One region of the Streptomyces sp. NPDC088254 genome, then DNA from elsewhere that is predicted to be linked to it. Evidence: riboswitches for the same ligand, from Rfam matches in the RefSeq annotation. Region 1 holds a riboswitch; each other region holds the start of a gene.

The links. Region 1 has a riboswitch for cyclic di-AMP ahead of ACIOC0_RS27690 (NlpC/P60 family protein). Riboswitches for the same ligand answer to the same signal wherever they lie in the genome.
Region 2: another riboswitch for cyclic di-AMP. It lies ahead of ACIOC0_RS13325 (transglycosylase family protein); the one in region 1 lies ahead of ACIOC0_RS27690 (NlpC/P60 family protein).
Region 3: another riboswitch for cyclic di-AMP. It lies ahead of ACIOC0_RS37610 (peptidoglycan DD-metalloendopeptidase family protein); the one in region 1 lies ahead of ACIOC0_RS27690 (NlpC/P60 family protein).

Annotation. Positions count from the first base shown of each region.
Region 1 covers NZ_JBIURQ010000010.1:142,530-149,330, reverse strand. Annotated here, with positions in the region: gene ACIOC0_RS27700 (NlpC/P60 family protein) at 1-946, opposite strand, end outside; gene ACIOC0_RS27695 (hypothetical protein) at 1,451-1,804, shown strand; gene ACIOC0_RS27690 (NlpC/P60 family protein) at 1,856-3,037, opposite strand; cyclic di-AMP (ydaO/yuaA leader) riboswitch at 3,046-3,221, opposite strand; gene pcrA (DNA helicase PcrA) at 3,491-5,980, shown strand; gene ACIOC0_RS27680 (M23 family metallopeptidase) at 6,054-6,801, opposite strand, start outside.
Region 2 covers NZ_JBIURQ010000004.1:81,411-88,211, reverse strand. Annotated here, with positions in the region: gene ACIOC0_RS13340 (nucleoside triphosphate pyrophosphohydrolase) at 1-242, shown strand, start outside; gene ACIOC0_RS13335 (cytochrome P450) at 812-2,092, shown strand; gene ACIOC0_RS13330 (transglycosylase family protein) at 2,304-3,365, shown strand; cyclic di-AMP (ydaO/yuaA leader) riboswitch at 3,595-3,763, shown strand; gene ACIOC0_RS13325 (transglycosylase family protein) at 3,767-4,477, shown strand; gene eno (phosphopyruvate hydratase) at 4,781-6,067, shown strand; gene ACIOC0_RS13315 (septum formation initiator family protein) at 6,207-6,683, shown strand; gene ACIOC0_RS13310 (DUF501 domain-containing protein) at 6,705-6,801, shown strand, end outside.
Region 3 covers NZ_JBIURQ010000016.1:203,223-210,023, reverse strand. Annotated here, with positions in the region: gene ACIOC0_RS37620 (SGNH/GDSL hydrolase family protein) at 1-178, opposite strand, end outside; partial or broken gene ACIOC0_RS37615 (DUF6250 domain-containing protein) at 305-580, opposite strand; gene ACIOC0_RS37610 (peptidoglycan DD-metalloendopeptidase family protein) at 764-1,768, opposite strand; cyclic di-AMP (ydaO/yuaA leader) riboswitch at 1,773-1,931, opposite strand; gene ACIOC0_RS37605 (alpha-galactosidase) at 2,237-4,330, opposite strand; gene ACIOC0_RS37600 (tyrosine-protein phosphatase) at 5,235-6,032, shown strand; gene ACIOC0_RS37595 (DUF6126 family protein) at 6,066-6,185, opposite strand; gene ACIOC0_RS37590 (helix-turn-helix domain-containing protein) at 6,182-6,801, opposite strand, start outside.

The DNA.
Region 1 (6,801 bases):
AGAACACCAGGTCACCGGGGCGCAGTTCGGAACGCGAGACGCGCCGGCCGGCGTCGATCTGCGCGTACGTCGTGCGGGGCAGGGCGACGCCCGCGGAGCGGTAGGAGGCCAGGACGAGCCCCGAGCAGTCGAAGGCGTTCGGACCGGTCGCGCCCCACACATAGGGGCTGCCGAGCTTGGAGTAGGCGTAGGAGACGGCCTCCGCGGCACGCGAGTTGGGCGCCTTGGCCGTGGCGGAGCCGACCGCCGGGAGGGCGTCGCGGGCGCCCGTGGAGCCGCGTGAGGCACGCGGGCCCGTGCCGCCGCCCGTTTCCTTGTCGTCGAACTCGGCCCGGTCACGCGCCGTGAGCCGGGACAGCAGGTCGCGCGCGGCGCCCAGCTTGCCGATGATCGTCTTCTTGTGCCGCCGCAGCTCGGCCTGGCGCTTCTTGAGCGAGGTCAGCTCCACGCGCGCGGCGCCACGCAGTTGCTCGACCTCGCGCACCTGCTCGCGGACCCGGGCGACGGCCCCGGACTGCCGGTCGCCGGCCCGCTCGGCGAAGGCGGCGCCGTCGAGGTAGGCGTCGGGGTCGTCGGAGAGGAAGAGCTGCATCGCGGGATCGAGGCCGCCACCGCGGTACTGGGCGGCAGCCATGTTGCCGAGCGCCTCGCGCGTCGTGTTCAGCCGCAGTTCCCTGCGGGCGGCCTCGTCCTGTAAGCCCTTCAGCCGCCGCTCGGTCGCCGTCGCCTTCTCCTGCGCCCCGTTGTACTTCTCTGTGGCGGCCTCCGCCTCCTGGTACAGCTTGTCGACCTTGGCCTTCACCTGCGCCGGAGTGGCCTGGGGGGCGGCGATGCCGGCCCCTTCGAAAGCCGTCGCGCCCGCCGCGCCGGCGAGGGCGAGGGTGGCCGCCGTTCGAACCGTATGGCCGCCGAGCGAGCGCTGTCTCGGCTTGCGGTGCGCTGCCACGTGGGACTGCACGTCCTTTCGTACGACCGCCTCGTCGGTACGGCCGTCGGGTGGGGCCGGGCGGGGGCCCGTGCCCGCCGTGGGGAGCGGACGGCCGTACGGCCGCGGGGAGCGGCTGACGCGTCCGGCGGCGGCCCGCTCAGGGAAGCGGACGCGCCGCCGGACTTTCGGCGGTGGTGGCCGACTGCCGTCCCTGGTCCGGACGGCGGTGGGGAGCCGGTCACCTGGGGGAGGACGCTAGGCCCGGTGATGTCGGGTCGGTAACGAGATGTACGGAAGTGACACCAGTGGACTGAAAGGTGACCGGACATGGTCGTCGAGCCGGTCCGGAGCCATCGGTTTCGCGCACTTCACTGACCGATCCGGCGCTTTCGGGGCAGATTCCGACGGCGGACTGCTATGCGGCGCATATGTGCGGGACCCGCACGAGGGGGCGGACCGGGTGTGCGCGAGGGGTGGGCCGGTGTCCGGCGGCGACCGCACCGCTGACTAGCATCCGGCTCCATGGACGTACTCATCCACCTCTTCGTCGGCCTGCACATCATCGGCATCGCCGCGCTCCTCGGCGGCTTCCTCACCCAGATGAAGGCGATGGGCCGGGGCACGGCCCGCTTCGTCCCCGCGATGCTGCACGGCGCGGCGACGATGCTGGTCACCGGTGTCGTCCTGGTCGGCCTCAACCAGGCGGACGACCAGGCCGTCAACAACATCAAGATCGGTGTGAAGCTCGCCCTGCTGATCGTGATCCTCGGCCTCGTCTACGTGAAGCGGGACGAGGAGAGCGTGGAGAAGCCGCTGTTCGGGCTGGTCGGCGCGCTGACCGTGGCCAACGTCTTCATCGCGGTGCTCTGGACCTGACGCGGCAGGACAGGGGCCCGGCACACCCGACCGGTGCCCCCGTGCCCCGGCTCAGGCCGGCCGGACCACGCTGTGGATCGCGGACTCCCCGTCGTAGAACACCGACTCCTCGCGCACGTACGTCCCGGGCTTGGGCGCGTGGATCATCATGCCGTTGCCGATGTAGAGACCCACGTGGGTGACGTCGTCGTAGAAGAAGATCAGGTCGCCGGGCCGGGCGTCGGCCACGGAGACCGTCGTGCCGGCGCCGACCTGGTCGTAGGTGGTGCGCGGGAGGGAGACCCCGGCGGCCTTCCAGGCGGCCTTGGTGAGCCCGGAACAGTCGTAGGAATCGGGCCCCGTGGCCCCCCAGACGTACGGCTTGCCGATCTGCGCGCGGGCGTAGGCGAGCGCCTTCGCCGCCTTGGTGCCGTAGGAGGCGTCGGCGGCCGGGGACGAGGATGACGAAGAGGGCGACGAGGGCGCGGACGGCGCGTCCGACCCGGAGGAGCCGGCGCTCCTCTCCCGTTCCGCCGCCCGCTCCGCCGCCTGCTGCCGCGCCAGCTCCGCCGCCTTGCGCGCGGCCTCCTGCTGCTTGCGCTTCTCGATCTCGGCGAGCCGCGCCCTCTCCTGCGAGGTCAGCCGCGACAGCAGCACGCGCGCGTCGCTGAGCTTCTTCTGGACGGTGGCCTTGGCGGTCTTCAGGTCGTTCTGTGAGGCGGTGAGCGTCTGAAGGCTCTGGGACGCCTCCTGCCGCTTCTTCATCGTCGCCGACTGCTCGGTGACGTAGGCGTCGACCGACTCCTTCTGGCGGCTGGTCAGCCGGTCCATCAGCTGCGTCCGGTCGAAGTAGTCCTGCGGGGTGTCCGCGAGCAGGAAGGTCGCGGTGTCGGGCGCGGAGGCGCCGGTGCGGTACTGGGCGGCGGCGAAGGAACCCAGCTCCTCGCGCGCCTCGTTGAGCTTCTCGGTGCGCCGGGCGACGTCGTCGAGGAGGCCGTCCACGCGCGTGCGTTGCTGGGCCGTCCTCTCCTTGGCGGCGTTGTACTTCTCGGTCGCCGACTCCGCCTGCCGGTAGAGGTCGCCGACCTTCTTCTCGACCTCCTCCAGACTCGGCTTGCCGTCGGCGGAAGGCGTGGCCTGAGCCGTCTGCGAGAGCAGCGCCACGGAGGCGAGGGCGGCGGTGGCGAGGGCGGGGGTGCGTATGCCCGCTACGCGCGTGCCCGGGGAGCGTGGCTTGCGGTGCTGCGACGCCAAGGGAGGCGACTCCTTCCGTGCTCCGCCTACCGGGTCAGCTGTCGGGTTCGGGCGGGTGCTTCGGAAGGGTTGCCCTACGGCCGCGCCCTTGCGGGGGGCGGGCGGCCGATTCACCCCAAGGTCTCGGTGGGTCCCCGGCTCCGGCTGCCGCGAGGGCGCGCGCCGGACTCGGCGGAGGCCGCGCGGTCCGGCGGGGTTCGCCGGTGGGGGGGCGTACGGCCTTCCGGGCACGGTAGCCAACTGCTGTGACCCCTGTGAAGGTTGAGGGGTGATATGCCCCGATACATTTCCGTGACTCTCGGTCAGGTCTCTGGCGTTCTGTGACTGATGTGGAGGATAGATGTTCTTTCTCATGTTCTGGGCAGATTGATCCTGCATGTCCATGCCCGCCGGGTGGTGATGTTCCCGGGACGGCGGCGGGTTGTCGGTGCGGCACCCTAGACTCGGAGAGCGATGAGCAGCCTCTTTGACGACAGCTTCCTGGCGGACCTCCAGGCCCCGCGCGGCCACGAGGAGGAGCCCCCGCCTCCGCCCGAGGACGATCACACTCCGGAGTCGGTTCCGGACGATCTGTTCGGCGGGAAGTTCGACGTGCCCCCGGACCGGGACGCCCACTACCGCGACGGCGCCCCCCGCCCGGTCATCGACGCCGCCGCGCTCCTGGAGGGGCTCAACGACAACCAGCGCGCCGCCGTCGTCCACGCCGGCGCGCCGCTGCTCATCGTCGCCGGGGCGGGCTCCGGCAAGACGCGCGTGCTGACCCACCGCATCGCCCACCTTCTCGCCGAGCGGGACGTCCACCCCGGGCAGATCCTCGCGATCACCTTCACCAACAAGGCCGCGGGCGAGATGAAGGAGCGCGTCGAGCAGCTCGTCGGCCCGCGCGCGAACGCGATGTGGGTGATGACGTTCCACAGCGCGTGCGTGCGCATCCTGCGCCGTGAGAGCAAGAAGCTCGGCTTCACCTCGTCGTTCTCGATCTACGACGCCGCCGACTCCAAGCGTCTGATGGCCCTGGTCTGCCGCGACCTGGACCTCGACCCCAAGCGCTACCCGCCCAAGTCCTTCAGCGCCAAGATCAGCAACCTGAAGAACGAGCTGGTCGACGAGGAGGACTTCGCCGCCCAGGCCGCCGACGGCTTCGAGAAGACGCTCGCCCAGGCCTACGCGATGTACCAGTCGCGGCTGCGCGAGGCGAACGCCCTCGACTTCGACGACCTGATCATGACGACGGTCAACCTGCTCCGCGCGTTCCCCGACGTCGCCGAGCACTACCGCCGCCGCTTCCGGCACGTCCTGGTCGACGAGTACCAGGACACCAACCACGCCCAGTACGCCCTGGTCCGCGAGCTGGTCGGCACCCCCGAGCACCCCGTCGACGTGCCGCCGAGCACGTACGACGTGCCGCCGGCCGAGCTGTGCGTCGTGGGCGACGCCGACCAGTCGATCTACGCCTTCCGCGGGGCGACCATCCGCAACATCCTCCAGTTCGAGGAGGACTACCCGGACGCGACGACGATCCTGCTGGAGCAGAACTACCGCTCCACCCAGACGATCCTGTCCGCCGCCAACGCGGTCATCGAGCGCAACGAGTCCCGCCGCCCCAAGAACCTGTGGACCAACGCGGGTGAGGGCGCGCGCATCACCGGCTACGTCGCCGACACCGAGCACGACGAGGCGCAGTTCGTCGCCGACGAGATAGACCGCCTCACCGACGCGGGCGACGCGAAGGCCAAGGACGTCGCCGTCTTCTACCGCACCAACGCGCAGTCCCGTGTCTTCGAAGAGGTCTTCATCCGCGTCGGCCTGCCCTACAAGGTCGTCGGCGGCGTCCGCTTCTACGAGCGCAAGGAGGTCCGGGACGTCCTGGCCTACCTGCGGGTCCTCGCCAACCCGGAGGACTCGGTGCCGCTGCGCCGCATCCTCAACGTGCCCAAGCGCGGCATCGGCGAGCGCGCCGAGGCCATGATCGACGCCCTGTCCCAGCGCGAGAAGATCAGCTTCCCGCAGGCCCTGAAGCGCGTCGACGAGGCCTACGGCATGGCCGCGCGGTCGACCAACGCCGTGAAGCGGTTCAACGTGCTGATGGACGAACTGCGCACCATCGTCGAGTCGGGCGCGGGACCGGCCACGGTGCTGGAGGCGGTCCTCGAACGCACCGGGTACCTGGCCGAGTTGCAGGCCTCCACCGACCCGCAGGACGAGACTCGCATCGAGAACCTCCAGGAACTCGCGGCCGTGGCCCTGGAGTTCGAGCAGGAGTCGGGGGAGAGCGAGACGCCCGCCTCGCTCGCCGAGTTCCTGGAGCGGGTCGCGCTCGTCGCCGACTCCGACCAGATCCCCGACGAGGACGAGGACGGCTCGGGCGTGATCACACTGATGACCCTGCACACGGCCAAGGGCCTGGAGTTCCCGGTCGTCTTCCTCACCGGCATGGAGGACGGCGTCTTCCCCCACATGCGCGCCCTCGGCCAGACCAAGGAACTGGAGGAGGAGCGCCGCCTCGCCTACGTCGGCATCACGCGTGCGCGTGAGCGGCTGTACCTCACGCGGTCGGCGATGCGCAGCGCCTGGGGACAGCCCTCGTACAACCCGCCCTCCCGGTTCCTGGAGGAGATCCCGGCCACGCACGTCGACTGGAAGCGCACCGGCGCGACCTCGCCCCTGTCCTCCGGGGGCCCGGCGTCCTCGGTGGCGGCCTCGCTGTCGTCGTCGCGCTCCCGCTCCTCGGCGGCCGGCGCGTCCGGCTTCGCCACGCGGCGCACGGCGGAGAAGCCGGTCGTCTCCCTGGCCGTCGGCGACCGCGTCACCCACGACCAGTTCGGGCTCGGCACGGTCGTCGCCGTGAAGGGCACGGGCGCGAACGCCGAGGCCACGATCGACTTCGGCGACGTCAAGCCGAAGCGGCTGCTGCTGCGGTACGCGCCGGTGGAGAAGCTCTGACATGACGGAAAGCCCCCACCGCGACGGAGTCCGTCACGGCGGGGGCTCACCGAAAGGTGGTGCCGGGAGGCGCCTACGTCGGGTCCAGACCGTGGCTGCGCAGCCACGAAAGCGGGTCGATCGAGCTGCCCCCGCCCGGCCGCACCTCGAAGTGCAGGTGGGGACCGGTCGAGTTGCCGGAGTTCCCGGAGTACGCGATCGGCTCGCCGGCCTTCACCTTGGTGCCGGAGGAGACGCGGTAGCTGGAGAGGTGGCAGTACCAGGTCTCCGTGCCGTCTTTCGCCGTCAGGATCAGCATGTTGCCGTAGGCGACGTTGTACTGCGTGCGCACGGTTCCGTCGGTCGCGGCCATCACGGTCGTGCCGTAGGAGACCGGGAAGTCGATGCCGGTGTGCTGGGACATCCAGTTGATGCCGGACTGGCCGTACAGGGCGCTCAGCCCGTGCGCGGCGACCGGCAGGGCGTACTTGGGGCGCAGCCGCTCCTTGCGGGCCGCCTCCGCGATCGCCTTCTTGCGGTCGGCCTCCTGCTGCGCTTTGAGGTCGATGCGCTCCTGGGTACGGCTGACGCGGTCGCCGAAGTCGTCGGCCTCGGCGCTCAGCGTCTGGAGCTGGGCGTCCAGCTTGTTGTTGGCGGCGGACGGCTTCACCGGCTGCGCCTCGGCGGCGGACGCCGTGGTCTCCGTGTCGTCACCGCCGGTCAGCGTGCCGACGGAGGCGGCGGCGATGCCGGCGACGCCCATCACGCAAGCCGAGGGCACGGCCACGGTGAGGAGCGCGGAGCGCCTCGCGGGCGAGCGGCGCCGGGAGCGGTTGGCGGCG
Region 2 (6,801 bases), on a different contig from region 1:
AGTCGGTGACGGACGGCGTTCCCCTCCACCAGCCGGCCCTGGCCCTCGCGGCCAAACTGGCGTCCAGGGTGCGCTCGGCCGGCCTGGACGTCCCCCTGCCCGCCACGGGGGGCATCGGCTACGAACTCCTGGCCCTGGCCGCCCGGGCCGAGGCAGAGGGCGCCGACCCGGAAGCATCCCTACGAGCGGCCGCCCGCACGTACCGGGAGGCCATCCGCACGACAGAGGGCTTGCGGGACTGACCGCAGGGGGGCGGGATCTTGTGGTTGCGGCGCGAAGCGCCGCGGTATCGCTCCTGGGTGCACGGTCGCGGAGCGGCGGGCTACCGGGCGCTATAGCACCGGGCTTGCGCAACGGGCACCACTGGCGGGGATGCCGCGTTCGCGTCCAGCCCCGCCCCGCTGGCGCGGTGGTGGGGCGGGGGCCGTTGACTGGGCCCAGTTCGCCAGCGACCCTACCCGCCTAGGAACGGTGCTACCGGCTGGTGTATTGATCACAAGCGTTGTCAACGCTCGCTGGGCTTGATCATGGCGAAGGCCTCCGAAGGTGAGGTGCAGTCCCGCCCGGTGGCGGGTGGCGAGCTTGTCGAATCGGGTGGCGACAGCGCGGAACTGTTCGAGCCGGTTGAAGCAACGCTCGACGACGGTTCGGCCCGTGTGCCCGCTTGTCGAAGCCGGGCGGGTGGCCCCCACGCGGAGCCCTGGCGGAGCCGGATGCGCTGCCCTGGCATCGGCCCAGCGTCGCTGGACCGCCGCCATTGCAGCAAGACCATCACCGAGGTGCTGCGTAGGTCGGTGCGTAGGGTCGAGGCATGCGCCACGACGAGCCTCGCGTCCCTGAACTCTTCTCATGGGAGTTCGCATCGAACCCGTACCTCACGTATGCACAGATGCGGGAAACAGAGCCTGTGCGATGGACGAGGCTCCCCAGCGGCGTGGACGCATGGCTTGTGACGCGCTACGACCTCGCACGCCAGGCGTTGGCGGACAGCCGGCTGTCGAAGAATCCGGACCATCACATGACACGCACGTCGGGAGAGCCCGCCCACGCCAAGGGCAAGACCGGCATCCCCGGTGAGCGCAAGGCCGAGTTGATGACGCACCTGCTGAACATCGACCCGCCGGACCACACCCGTCTGCGGCGTCTCGTCAGCAAGGCGTTCACCCCCCGCCGGGTCGCCGAGTTCGCGCCCCGCGTGCAGGAGCTCACCGACGACCTCATCGACCGGTTCGCGGCGCGGGGAAGCGCCGACCTCATCCACGACTTCGCCTTCCCGCTCCCCATCTACGCCATCTGCGACCTGCTGGGCGTCCCCCGCGAGGACCAGGACGACTTCCGGGACTGGGCGGGGATGATGATCCGGCACGGCGGGGGCCCGCGCGGCGGAGTCGCACGGTCGGTGAAGAAGATGCGCGGCTATCTCGCCGAGCTCATCCACCGCAAACGCGAGGCCCTCACACCGGCACCCGTTCCCGGCGAGGACCTCATCTCCGGTCTCATCCGCGCCTCCGACCACGGCGAGCACCTCACCGAGAACGAGGCCGCCGCCATGGCGTTCATCCTCCTGTTCGCCGGGTTCGAGACCACCGTGAACCTGATCGGGAACGGCACCTACGCCCTGCTCACCCACCCCGGTCAGCGCCATCGCCTGCAGGACTCCCTCGCCGCGGGCGACCGCGCCCTGCTGGAGACCGGCGTGGAGGAACTCCTGCGCTACGACGGCCCGGTGGAGCTCGCCACCTGGCGGTTCGCCACCCGCCCGCTCAGCATCGGCGGCCAGGACATCGCCGCCGGCGATCCCGTCCTCGTCGTTCTTGCCGCGGCCGACCGCGATCCGGAACGCTTCACCGAACCCGACACCCTCGACCTGAGCCGCCGTGACAACCAGCACCTCGGCTACGGCCACGGCATCCACTACTGCCTCGGCGCGCCCCTCGCCAGGCTGGAGGGCCAGACCGCGCTGGCGACCCTCCTCACCCGTCTGCCCGACCTCCGACTCGCCGTGGAAGCCGAGGAGTTGAGGTGGCGCGGCGGCCTCATCATGCGCGGACTGCGCACCCTCCCCGTGGAGTTCACCCCGGTCGAACGGTGACCCGGTCAACACCTCGCGCCGGCTCCCAAACCTGATGCCGTGTGACCGGATTGCGAAACGAAGGTGACCGATTCTCAACTCTGTGATCTTCACGTGATCTACGCGGCATTAACTTGTGACAAGCGATCGTCTGCCGATACGTTCACTCGTCAACGCGGCGACCCTCTTCCGCTCGTCGCGAGGGCACTGCTGTCTCGAGAAAGGCGTTCGCATGCTCACCGGGAACGGTCGTCACCGTCGCCCCCGCCAGGCCCCGGCCCTCATCGTCGCGGCCGGTGTGACCGGCTCCGCCATCGCCATCCCCCTGCTCGGCGCCTCGGCGGCGAGCGCGGCCGACGGCACCGTGTGGGACCGGGTGGCGGAGTGCGAGAGCGGCGGCTCCTGGAGCGCGAACCAGGGCGGCGGCGAGTACGGCGGTCTGTCGCTCAGTCAGGAGGACTGGGACAAGTACGGCGGGAGCGACTACGCCTCGCGTCCCGACCTTGCCAGTCGCAACCAGCAGATCGCCGTCGCCCAGAAGGTCCTCGCCGGCGAGGGCGTGGGCGCGTGGGGCACCTGCGGCCTGACCTCCGGGCTCACCGCCGACGCGGCCACGGGTGACGTGGACACCGGCCTCGCGGACGACTCGTCCGACTCCTCGATCACCTCCGGCCTGGCCGACCTCTCCAGAGGCGCCGGTTCCTCGGGCTCCTCCCAGGAGTCCGGCGGCGGCTCCGTCGGATCGGAGAAGGATGCGGGCGATTCGCAGTCTTCGCCCTCCGCGTCACCTTCGTCTCCTTCCTCCCCTTCATCCGGTTCATCCGAATCGTCATCCCCTGCGGGTGACGGCTCGGCGAAGTCGGACGGCGCGGCAGGCTCCGATGAGGCGCAGGCAGGCGACAGCTCGCCCACCGAGTCCCCGAAACTGGACGAGTCGGACAAGTCCGGTCAGGACGCCGGTTCGTGGAGCCTCGTCGACACCGGCTCCCTCACCGCGGGCTCCGTCGGCGCGGAGACGCTCGACGCCGACGCCCTCGGCTCCGGACGCCACCGCGGCCCCACCGCGGACGAGAGCGCCGGCAACGCCGCCCCCTCCTCCGGCCGCCACGCCGCCAACGCCCTCGGCGTCGCGGACACCTACACCGTCCGCGACGGCGACTCTCTCGCCTCCATCGCCGACTCCCTGGGTGTCGACGGCGGATGGCGTGCCCTCTACGACGCCAACCGGGACGCCATCGGTGCCGACCCGGCCGACATCGCACCGGGTCAGACCCTGGTCACCGTGGTCGGCTGACCGGGCGAGGGAAAGGATCAAGAGGGCTGAAAAGCCCCCGAAACGGGGGGAGTTCACGTCCCATTTCGTTCCTGAATGTCCGGTTCGGTGAAAGTGTGGGATGAGTCTCATGGGCCCCTCCCGTCTTTGATATTCCGTCGGTTCCGTGCCTACGGTCGTGACCGCTCGGCAACCCGAGCCCCGGCTGCCGCTACGCCGAATCCTGCCGACGGCCGCCCGGGAACAGTCGTCGCGTCATGCGCCGCGGGCAGGAGCGGGGGACCCAAGGTAAGCGCCGGGCCCAGCGGTTCAGCTGGATCCGGCTAGGGGTGAAGCCACGCCTCCGACGGAGGAGTGGCCGGGCAACCCAACCGGCCCGAACCCGACAGCTCACCTCGTAGGCGTCGGTGAGGGGATCCACCATGCTGTTTTCCGCCAAGGGCAAGCACCGTCGTCCGGCCAAGGCCACCCGTGCCGCCGCGCTGGCCGGTGTCACCGGCGTCGCCATCGCCGCCCCGCTGATGGCCGCGGGCAACGCCTCCGCCGCCACCTCCTCCGAGTGGGACGCCGTCGCCCAGTGCGAGTCGGGCGGCAACTGGTCCATCAACACCGGCAACGGGTACTACGGCGGGCTGCAGTTCTCCGCCTCCACCTGGTCCGCGTACGGCGGCACGCAGTACGCCTCCACCGCCGACAAGGCGAGCAAGTCGCAGCAGATCCAGGTCGCCGAGAAGGTCCTGTCGAGCCAGGGCAAGGGCGCCTGGCCGGTCTGCGGCAAGGGCCTGTCCGGCGCCGCGTACACCGGCGGCTCCTCCGACAGCGGCTCCGGTTCCGGCTCCTCCGGCAGCGGTTCCGGCTCCTCGGACTCGGGCAGCCGGTCCACCGAGAAGCAGAGCGCCTCCCGCTCGACCGAGCGTCCGGCCGTCAAGAGCCAGAAGACGGTCACCACGCCGACCGGCGAGAAGGTCAAGAAGGGCGACGGCGAGTACAAGGTCGTCGAGGGCGACACCCTGAGCTCCATCGCCACCGAGCAGAAGGTCGCCGGCGGCTGGGCCAAGCTCTTCGAGCTGAACAAGGACATCGTCGAGGACGCCAACCTCATCTACCCGGGTCAGCAGCTTCACCTGAAGTGACGCCCGGCTCCGGCCGAAGCCACAGCGTCCTCACGAGCGAGGCCCGCACGCTCGGGGCCTCGTGAGGGCCGCCCCCGTCCCCACGGGCTCCCCGCCCCGGTGCGTTCTCCCCCGTACGCACCGGGGCGGGGTTCGTTCTTCCGCGGCCGGGCGTTCGCCCGCTCTCCTCGCCACCCCTCTTTGTTCCGACCGGGAACAATGTGTACCGTCTGTCTGTCCACGGGACGGTCGGTCGGCTGCCGACGGCCCCGGGGCGGTTAGGCTCTAGTCGAACCAGCGTCACATCCCATGAAGGAGATGCTCGTGCCGTCCATCGACGTCGTCGTAGCCCGGGAAATCCTGGACTCCCGAGGCAACCCCACGGTCGAGGTCGAGGTCGGCCTCGACGACGGCAGCACGGGTCGTGCCGCCGTCCCCTCCGGCGCTTCCACCGGCGCCTTCGAGGCCGTCGAACTCCGCGACGGTGACCCCGACCGCTACCTCGGCAAGGGTGTCGAGAAGGCCGTCCTCGCTGTCATCGAGCAGATCGGCCCCGAGCTCGTCGGCTACGACGCCACCGAGCAGCGCCTGATCGACCAGGCCATGTTCGACCTGGACGCCACCGACAACAAGGGCTCCCTCGGCGCCAACGCCATCCTCGGCGTCTCCCTCGCCGTCGCCCACGCCGCCTCCGAGGCCAGCGACCTGCCGCTGTTCCGCTACCTGGGCGGCCCCAACGCGCACCTGCTGCCGGTGCCGATGATGAACATCCTGAACGGCGGCTCGCACGCCGACACCAACGTGGACATCCAGGAGTTCATGATCGCCCCGATCGGCGCGGAGTCCTTCTCCGAGGCCCTGCGCTGGGGGGCCGAGGTCTACCACACCCTCAAGAAGGTGCTGAAGCGCAAGGGCCTGAGCACCGGTCTCGGCGACGAGGGCGGCTTCGCCCCGAACCTGGACTCCAACCGTGCCGCCCTCGACCTGATCCTCGAGGCCGTCAAGGAGGCCGGCTACACCCCCGGCGAGCAGATCGCCCTGGCGCTCGACGTCGCCGCCTCCGAGTTCTACAAGGACGGCGTCTACGTCTTCGAGGGCAAGGAGCGCTCCGCCGCCGAGATGACCGACTACTACGCCGAGCTCGTCGAGGCGTACCCGCTGGTCTCCATCGAGGACCCGCTGTTCGAGGACGACTGGGACGGCTGGAAGACCATCACCGAGCGCCTCGGCGACAAGGTCCAGCTCGTCGGCGACGACCTGTTCGTCACCAACCCCGAGCGCCTCGCCCGCGGCATCGAGGAGGGCGCCGCCAACGCACTGCTGGTCAAGGTGAACCAGATCGGCTCGCTGACCGAGACTCTCGACGCCGTCGAGCTCGCCCAGCGCAACGGCTTCAAGTGCATGATGTCCCACCGCTCCGGCGAGACCGAGGACGTCACCATCGCCGACCTCGCCGTCGCCGTGAACTGCGGTCAGATCAAGACCGGCGCCCCGGCCCGCTCGGACCGCGTCGCCAAGTACAACCAGCTGCTGCGCATCGAGGAGATTCTCGACGACGCCGCGGTGTACGCCGGCCGCAGCGCCTTCCCCCGGTTCCGCTTCACGAACTGAGACGCGGCCACGGCCTGACGCCCTCAGGCAGCGTCGTACGTACGTCCCCGTACCCGGTCCCGTACCGTGTGCGGGGACGTACGCGTGTGTGACGCGGGACGGAACGCGTGCGACGCGGGACGAGACGGGAGGCGGGGACATGTCCGTGAGGGACCGGGACCGGTTCTCCACCACGACCAGGATCAGGCTGCTCGGCGAGCAGACGGCGGCCCGCGTCTACCGCTCGCAGACCAAACGGCAGGCCCGCCGCTCCCGCCTCACCGGCCGCGCCGCCCTGCTCGCGCTCGTCCTGTGCTCGCTCGTGGTGGCCCTCGCCTACCCGATGCGCCAGTACGTCTCCCAGCGCGCCGAGATCGCCGACCTCCAGCGCGAGCGGGAGCAGGCCCGGCAGCGGGTGGAGGAACTGCGCGACCTCAAGGCGCGGTGGCAGGACGACGCCTATGCCGAGCAGCGGATCCGGGAGCGGCTGCACTACGTGATGCCGGGGGAGACGGGCTTCGTCGTCATCGACCCGGGCGCCGCCAGGAAGTCCCGTACCGACCTCGGCGCCGCCGACCGCCCCTGGTACTCGAACGTCTGGGACGGGGTCGACAAGTCCGACGCCGCCGACCAGTGAATGACCGATAGAAAGACAGTCATGGAAACGCCCCCGCCGACCACCGAGCGCACCGAGCCCACCGACGCGGACGTCGAGGCCTTCCGGCAGCAGCTCGGACGCCCGCCGCGCGGTCTGC
Region 3 (6,801 bases), on a different contig from region 1:
TCTGGTCGAGCAGCTTGCCGCGCACCGCGAGGTTCGCGTACCGGAAGTCGCCCTCCGGCCGCCGGTCCGCGAGCAGTACCGCGAACCGGTCGGCCCAGCCGACGAACGCCCCGTCGGGCCCGGGGTCGCCGACGCCCTCGGTGAAGCTGTCCCCCACCGCCACGTACGACCCGATCACTGATCTGCTGTCACTCTTCGAATCGTCTGCCACAGCAGTGCATGATTCACCGTCGAATGTGACCTACGCGACCGTAGGCAAGGGTTGACTGGCGGTGAGAAAGGACACCCTTAAAGAATTTGCCAATCAAGGAATAAGGGACCACACGCGGAAGTCGTTGATGCGGAAGCGGCTCCACGTGGTGCGGAACGCGAAGTGCCCGCTGATGCAGGGCTCGGGGTCGGTGTGGTCGAACACGAGCGGTCCGTTGTTCCGCCACCGGACGGTGGAGCCGTCGGACACGATGCGGACGTGGTTCGGCTCGCCCGCGACGAGCAGCGGCTCGGTGCAGTCGTGCAGCAGCGGCCGCTCCCCCGGCCGGCCGACGTAACGGCGCATCCGGGTCGTGGTGTTGGAGTTGGAGGCCGTCTTGGGGAACGGCTCCTTCGTGACGCGCGGAGTACGGCGGACGGCACGGAAAGCGCTTGCCGGGCGAGAGGCGGAGCTCGCCGTGCCCTCGCCCCGCCACCGCTGTCGACACCCCGGGAGCCCCGCCACGAGACCGCAACACGACGATCACGGACTCGTGGCGGCCACGGGGGCCCGTCAGCCGACGGAGACGCCGCGCGCGCGGAGGTAGGCGACCGGGTCGACGTCGGAGCCGTAGTCCGGCGTGGTGCGGATCTCGAAGTGCAGGTGCGGTCCGGTCACGTTGCCGGTCGAGCCGGAGAGGCCGACCTGCTGGCCGGGGAAGACGCTCTGGCCGGCCGAGACGGAGAGCGCGGAGAGGTGGGCGTACTGGGCGTAGTAGCCGTCGGCGAGCCGGATGACGACCTGGTTGCCGTACGCGCCGCCCCAGCCCGCGGAGACGACCGTACCCGCGCCGACGGCCTTGAGCGAGGTGCCGGTCGGGACGACGAAGTCGACGCCGGTGTGGTAGCCGCTGGACCACATGCTGCCGGACATCCGGTACGGGGTGCCGACGGATGCGTTGGACACGGGGAGGCTGAAGCCGGAGACGTTGCCGCCGCCGCGGGTGGTCTGCCCGGCCGACGTCTTCGTGGCGGACCTCGAAGAGTGCGAGGACTTCGAGGAGTGCGAGGACTTCGAAGAGTGGGAGGACTTGGGGGCGGACGACTTGGAGGAGTGCGCGGAGCGCGAGCCCTTCGACGCCGTGTCACCGGAACCGGCGGCGCCCGCGGAACCGGCCGCCGCCCGCTTGCCGATCGACAGCTTCAGGCCGGGGTGGATGAGCGAGGGGTCCTCGCCGACGGCCTCGCGGTTGTCGGCGTACAGCTTCTGCCAGCCGCCGCGCACGTGCTGCTCGTCCGCGATCCTGGAGAGGTAGTCGCCGGACCGGACCGTGTAGGTCGTGGTGTTCGCCGCGGCCGGGGCCTCGGCCGCGGCGGAGCGCTGCGCGACCGGGACGGTCTGCACGGGCTTGTCCGAGACGGAGGAGACGGACTGGGCCGCCGACTGGGCGGGAGCCGCGTGGGCGCCGGCGGCGCCGATGAGCGGGAGGGCGAGAGCCGCGCCGCCGGTGCCGGCGGCGGCGATGGAACGGCTGAAGCGCGGAGCCTTGGGACGGCGGTGCTTACCCTTCGCGGGCATGGCGGGTTCCTCTCCGGCGCCTGCGAGGTGAGCTGTCGGGTGCGGGCTGGAGATGCCCGGCCGCGCCGGAGCGCGGCTTTACCCCAAGCCTGTTCCGGAGACCGGAACAGGCGGTCTTGCCTGTGGGTCCCCCGCTCCTGCCGTGGACGGGTGAGTGTCTGCGGGTTCCGGTCGGCGGCAGGATTCGGCGTCCGTCCGGATTGGCGTGAAACCTAAGCGACCCGGACACGCGACGACAAGCGACACGTGCCCCGGTGACGTCCGCGTCGTGATCCGCTGCGCCGTGCTCCCGTCACACTCCGTGCACCAGGTGACGCATTCTGCGGGAAACACTCATGAAAACTCCACGAATTACGTGAACATGGCTAATGACGCACGGTCACGAATATGACGCTGCTCACGCCGCACCGCTCAGCGGCCCTTATTCCAGACCGAGTTGAATGAAGGGCATCAATTCGGGCAGAGCGCTCAGATACGGCACAGACGGACAACCGTCGCATCGAGGTCACCGCGCAGTCCCGTGCGCAACCCGTGATGCAACAGCACCGCCCCCCGGTGCACTTCGCCCGTTTCGAGGCATTCGTACGACGCCTTCGGGTCGAGGCTGCGCAACCGTACCGCCGGCGCCGGCTCGCCGTAGCGCTGCGACTGGAGCCAGGCGAGGACGACGCTCTCGCCCCCGCGCACGTACTGCACCGCGCTCAGGCCGCCCTCGGGGGCGCGCAGCCGATGGAGGTCGCCGTGCTGGACGAGGGGCCGGATCTCCTTGTAGAGATCCACCCAGCGCCGGGCCTCGGCGAGTTCCTCCTCGGTCCACTCGGACAGGTCGCCGCCGACGCCGAGCACTCCCGCCATCGCGCTGACGAACCGGAACCGCAGCGAGCTGACGCGGCCGTTGAGCTGGGTGTTGGGACTGTCGGTGACCCAGGCGGCCATCACCCGCGCGGGGTGGATCTGACTGAAACCGTGCTGGATGGCGAGTCGGTCCAGCGGGTCGGTGTTGTCGGAGGTCCACACCTGGTCGGTACGGCTCATGATCCCGAGGTCGATCCGCCCGCCACCGCCCGAGCAGGACTCGAAGGCGACACCGGGGTGCGCCTCCCGCAACCGGTCCAACAGAGCGTACAGGCCGCGCACATGGTCCACCCAGAGCCGCTGCGGATACGGGTCGTCCGGCCAGCCGGCATCGGTGAAGCAGCGGTTGAAGTCCCACTTGACGTAGTCGATCGGGGCACTGGACAGCAGGGTGTCGAGCCGCTGCCAGAGGTACTCCCGGACGTCCTCGCGGGCGAGGTTGAGGACCAGTTGGTTGCGCAGTTCCGTGCGCCTGCGTCCCGGCTGGAACTGCACCCAGTCGGGGTGCGCCCGGTACAGGTCGCTGTCCGGGTTGACCATCTCGGGCTCGACCCAGATGCCGAACTGCATGCCGAGCGCGTGCACGTACTCGGCGAGCGGCTTCAGGCCCTTGGGGAAGCGGTCGGGGTTGGGCGTCCAGTCACCGAGCCCCGCGTGGTCGCCGGTGCGCGCGCCGAACCAGCCGTCGTCGACCACGAACAGCTCGACGCCGACGGCCGCGGCGCGGCGGGCGAGGGTGGCCTGCTGCTCCTCGGAGATGTCGAAGTAGGTGGCCTCCCAGGAGTTGAACAGCACCGGCCGGTCGCGCTCGGCGTCGGGGATCACGTGGGCGCGCTGGTAGGCGTGCCAGGCGCGGCTGGCGCCCCCGAAACCCTCGTCGGTCCACAAGCCGGCGAAGACGGGCGTGGTGAAGTCCTCGCCTGGCGCGAGCAGCGTCAGGCCCGAGTCGTCGTGGCCGGCGCCGCCGGTGATCTGCACGCGGGCGTCGGGCAGTTGGGCGACGGAGATCCGCCAGGACCCGGACCAGCCCAGGGCGCAGCCGTAGACCTCGCCGCGCTCCTCGGTGGCGTCGGCGTCCAGGGCGACCCAGGGCAGGTGCTGGTGGCTGGTGTGGCCGCGACGGCTGCCGATGACCTTCTCGCCGTAGGTGAGGGGCGCGCGGGTGAGGCGGGACTCCGCGGCCCAGCGGCCGTGCAGCTGGGACAGCCGCCAGCCGTCGCGGTCGGGGATCGTCCAGACGGCGGAGTCGGCGCGCAGCAGCTCCAGTGGCTCGTCGCCCTGCCCGCCCTCGTGGCGAAGGGTCGTCCAGCGCTCCACGACGTCGCCGCGCATCCGGTAGTGCAGGGTGACGGCCAGTCGGCCGTCGCGGAAGCGCAGCCGCAGCTCGTCGCCCTCCTCGCCGCCGTCCGTCTCATGGCCGACGAAGGACCACTCGGTGCCGCGCCGTCCGGGGGTGCGCACCGACAGGGCGGGCCGCACGAAGCGGGCCCCGCCCTCCACGGGGTACTCCTCGCGGCCGTCGAGGGGGGACTCGAAGGCCCAGTAGTCCGGCAGCGGGCGCACGGCGAGCGCCTGCGCGTCGGCCAGCTCGATCCGGGGGCCCCAGTGCAGGTGCACGAGCTCGTCGGTCTCGGTGACATGGACGGCGTAGCTGCTGGCAGGCCCGGAGAGGAGCCAGGTACGGCCGTCGGCGTCGGACTCGGGCATCAAACCCCCACTGATTCGAACAGGTGCGATCAATCGCCGACATCATCCGACGTCGACGTTCACTGAGCAAACGTCAGGGGGGTGCGCTTCGCGCGGAACGGGGGCGACGGCGGGTGAGCGGGCCTCAGGCGGACCGGGGGGGACGTCGGGTGAGCCGGGGCTTGTACGGGGCTCGGCAGAGGCCGGGGGGCCTCGGGCGTATCCGGGGAGGGTGAGCCAGGGCTGGTACGGGGCTCGGCGGACGCCGGGTGAGCGGACCGCGGGCGGACCTAGGGGACGTCGGGTCTGCTGGGCCTTGTACGGAGCTCGGCGGACGCCGGGACAGCAGCGGCAGCACTCCGTGGAGGGCGCGGATTCGTCGCCGGGTGCGGGGTGCGTTGTGGCTCGTCGCGCAGTTCCCCGCGCCCCTGAGACCCGCCTCGCAGGAGGCGGGCAGGCGCGCTCGTGAGCGGCCTCATGGCCTGGCCCCGCGGCGCGCGAGCCGGGCTCACATGTAGCTGGCAGGACCCGCGCGGGCGGGTGTCGCGCGGGGGCAGGAAGGACCCGGCGTGACGCCCGGCCTCCGTGCCCGGGGCGGCCGGGGGGTGAGCCGGGCTCACATGGATCTCACCTGTGGGGGTGCGCGTGCCTCGTACGGGGGTGGGCAGGCCCTGCGTGAGCGGCGTCGGGCCGCCCGGCGGGTGCGCCGAGTTCACATGCACCGGCTGGCGGCGCGTGAGCCGAGCCTCGTGCGGGGCTGTTCGGGCCCTGGAGGGTGCGGGTACGGGCCGTGGGAAGCGGTGGGCTTCGGCTGTGGTGGTGGGTGGTGGACGGCTGCCGGGGGTGTGAATCGATGTCGTATCGTCAAGGAAGTTCCGTCGGGCACCGAGCCGCGCCGGCGGGGACCGACCGGGAGGGAGCCCCCGTGACGCAGCAGATCCCGTCGACCGAGCCCGAGCTGGCCGGTGTGCGCAACTTCCGCGACGTGGGCGGTCTGCCGACCGGCGACGGCCGCAAGGTGCGGCACGGCGTGCTGTTCCGCAGCGGCCACCTCGCGCACGCGACCGGCGAGGACGCCGCGTTCCTGGCCACCCTCGGCCTGCACACCATCTTCGACTTCCGCAACGCGGCGGACCTCAGGCTGGAGGGCCCGGACGTCGAGCTGCCGGGTGTGCGCAACGTGAACCTGCCGCTGTCCGACCCGGCGGACGGCGCGGAGTTCTGGAAGATGGTCCGCGACGGCGACATCGAACAGCTGCGCCAGATCCTCGGCGACGGCAAGGCCGCCGGCCGGATGATCGCCTCCTACCGCTCGATCATCACGCAGCGCACGGCCGAGCACTCCCGGGTGCTGCACGCGCTGGCCGAGGACAGCGTGCCCGTGCTGATGCACTGCGCGGCGGGCAAGGACCGCGCCGGACTGTCCGTCGCGGTGACGCTGCTCGCGGTGGGCGTGGAGCGCGACGCGATCCTCACCGACTACCTGGAGTCCAACGCCAAGCACCGCCGCTACAAGGTGCGCCGCAGCGGCACCTCCGCGGACGCCTACTCCCCCGAGGTCATGGAGCTGCTCGGCCCCCTGTTCGACGCCCGCGCGGAGTACCTCTCGGCGGCGCTGGAGACCATCGAGACGACCTGGGGCGGCGTCGACCCCTACCTGGAGCAGGGGCTCGGGCTCACGGAGCAGACCCGGGAGCGGCTCCGGGAGCGGCTCCTCGACTGAGGGGCCCTCGCGCCGCCCCTCCGGTCGGCCCCGCTACTTCGCCCCGACCTCGAACAGCAGCCAGATGAACGCGGCGAGGACGTGCCCCACAGCGATGTAGATGATCAGACGGACCCAGAGTCCGCGCGGGAACCTTTCCTCGATGTCACTCATGACGTCTCTCCAGGGGTGGGGCCGAGGCACAGGGCGGCCGTCGGGCTCTGCAGCAGGGTGTGGACGAAGAGCAGGTCGACCCCGTCGGGGTCGCCGGCCGCGATGCGGTGCGGGGTCAGCGAGTCGAAGTGGGCGCTGTCACCGGGCCCGAGACGGTGGGTGGCGTCACCGAGCCGGAGCACCAGCCGGCCGCGCAGGACGTGCAGCCACTCCTCCCCGGGGTGGACGCGCACGATGTCGCCCTGGGAGCCGTGGGGGACGTGGACGCGCAGGGCCTGCATGCCCCGCCCGGACGCGCCGGCCTGCCAGTACGTCCAGCCGCCCGCGCGGGTCGGTTCCATGTCGTCGGCGCGCACCACGGCGTCCCGGTCGGCGGCCGTCTCGCCCAGCAGGTCGGAAACCGTCGTACCGTAGACACGGGCGAGTGCGAGCAGCATCGGCAGCGAGGGCTGCCGCCGCCCGGTCTCCAGGCGGGAGAGATGGGCGGGCGAGAGCCCGGCGGCGCGGGCTGCGGCCTCCAGGGTGAGACCGGCCAGGCGGCGCAGGGAGCGCAGCCGGGGCGCGACGGCCGGCAGGACGTCGCCCTCGCCCTCGTCGGGTTCGGCGTCGGAGGGTG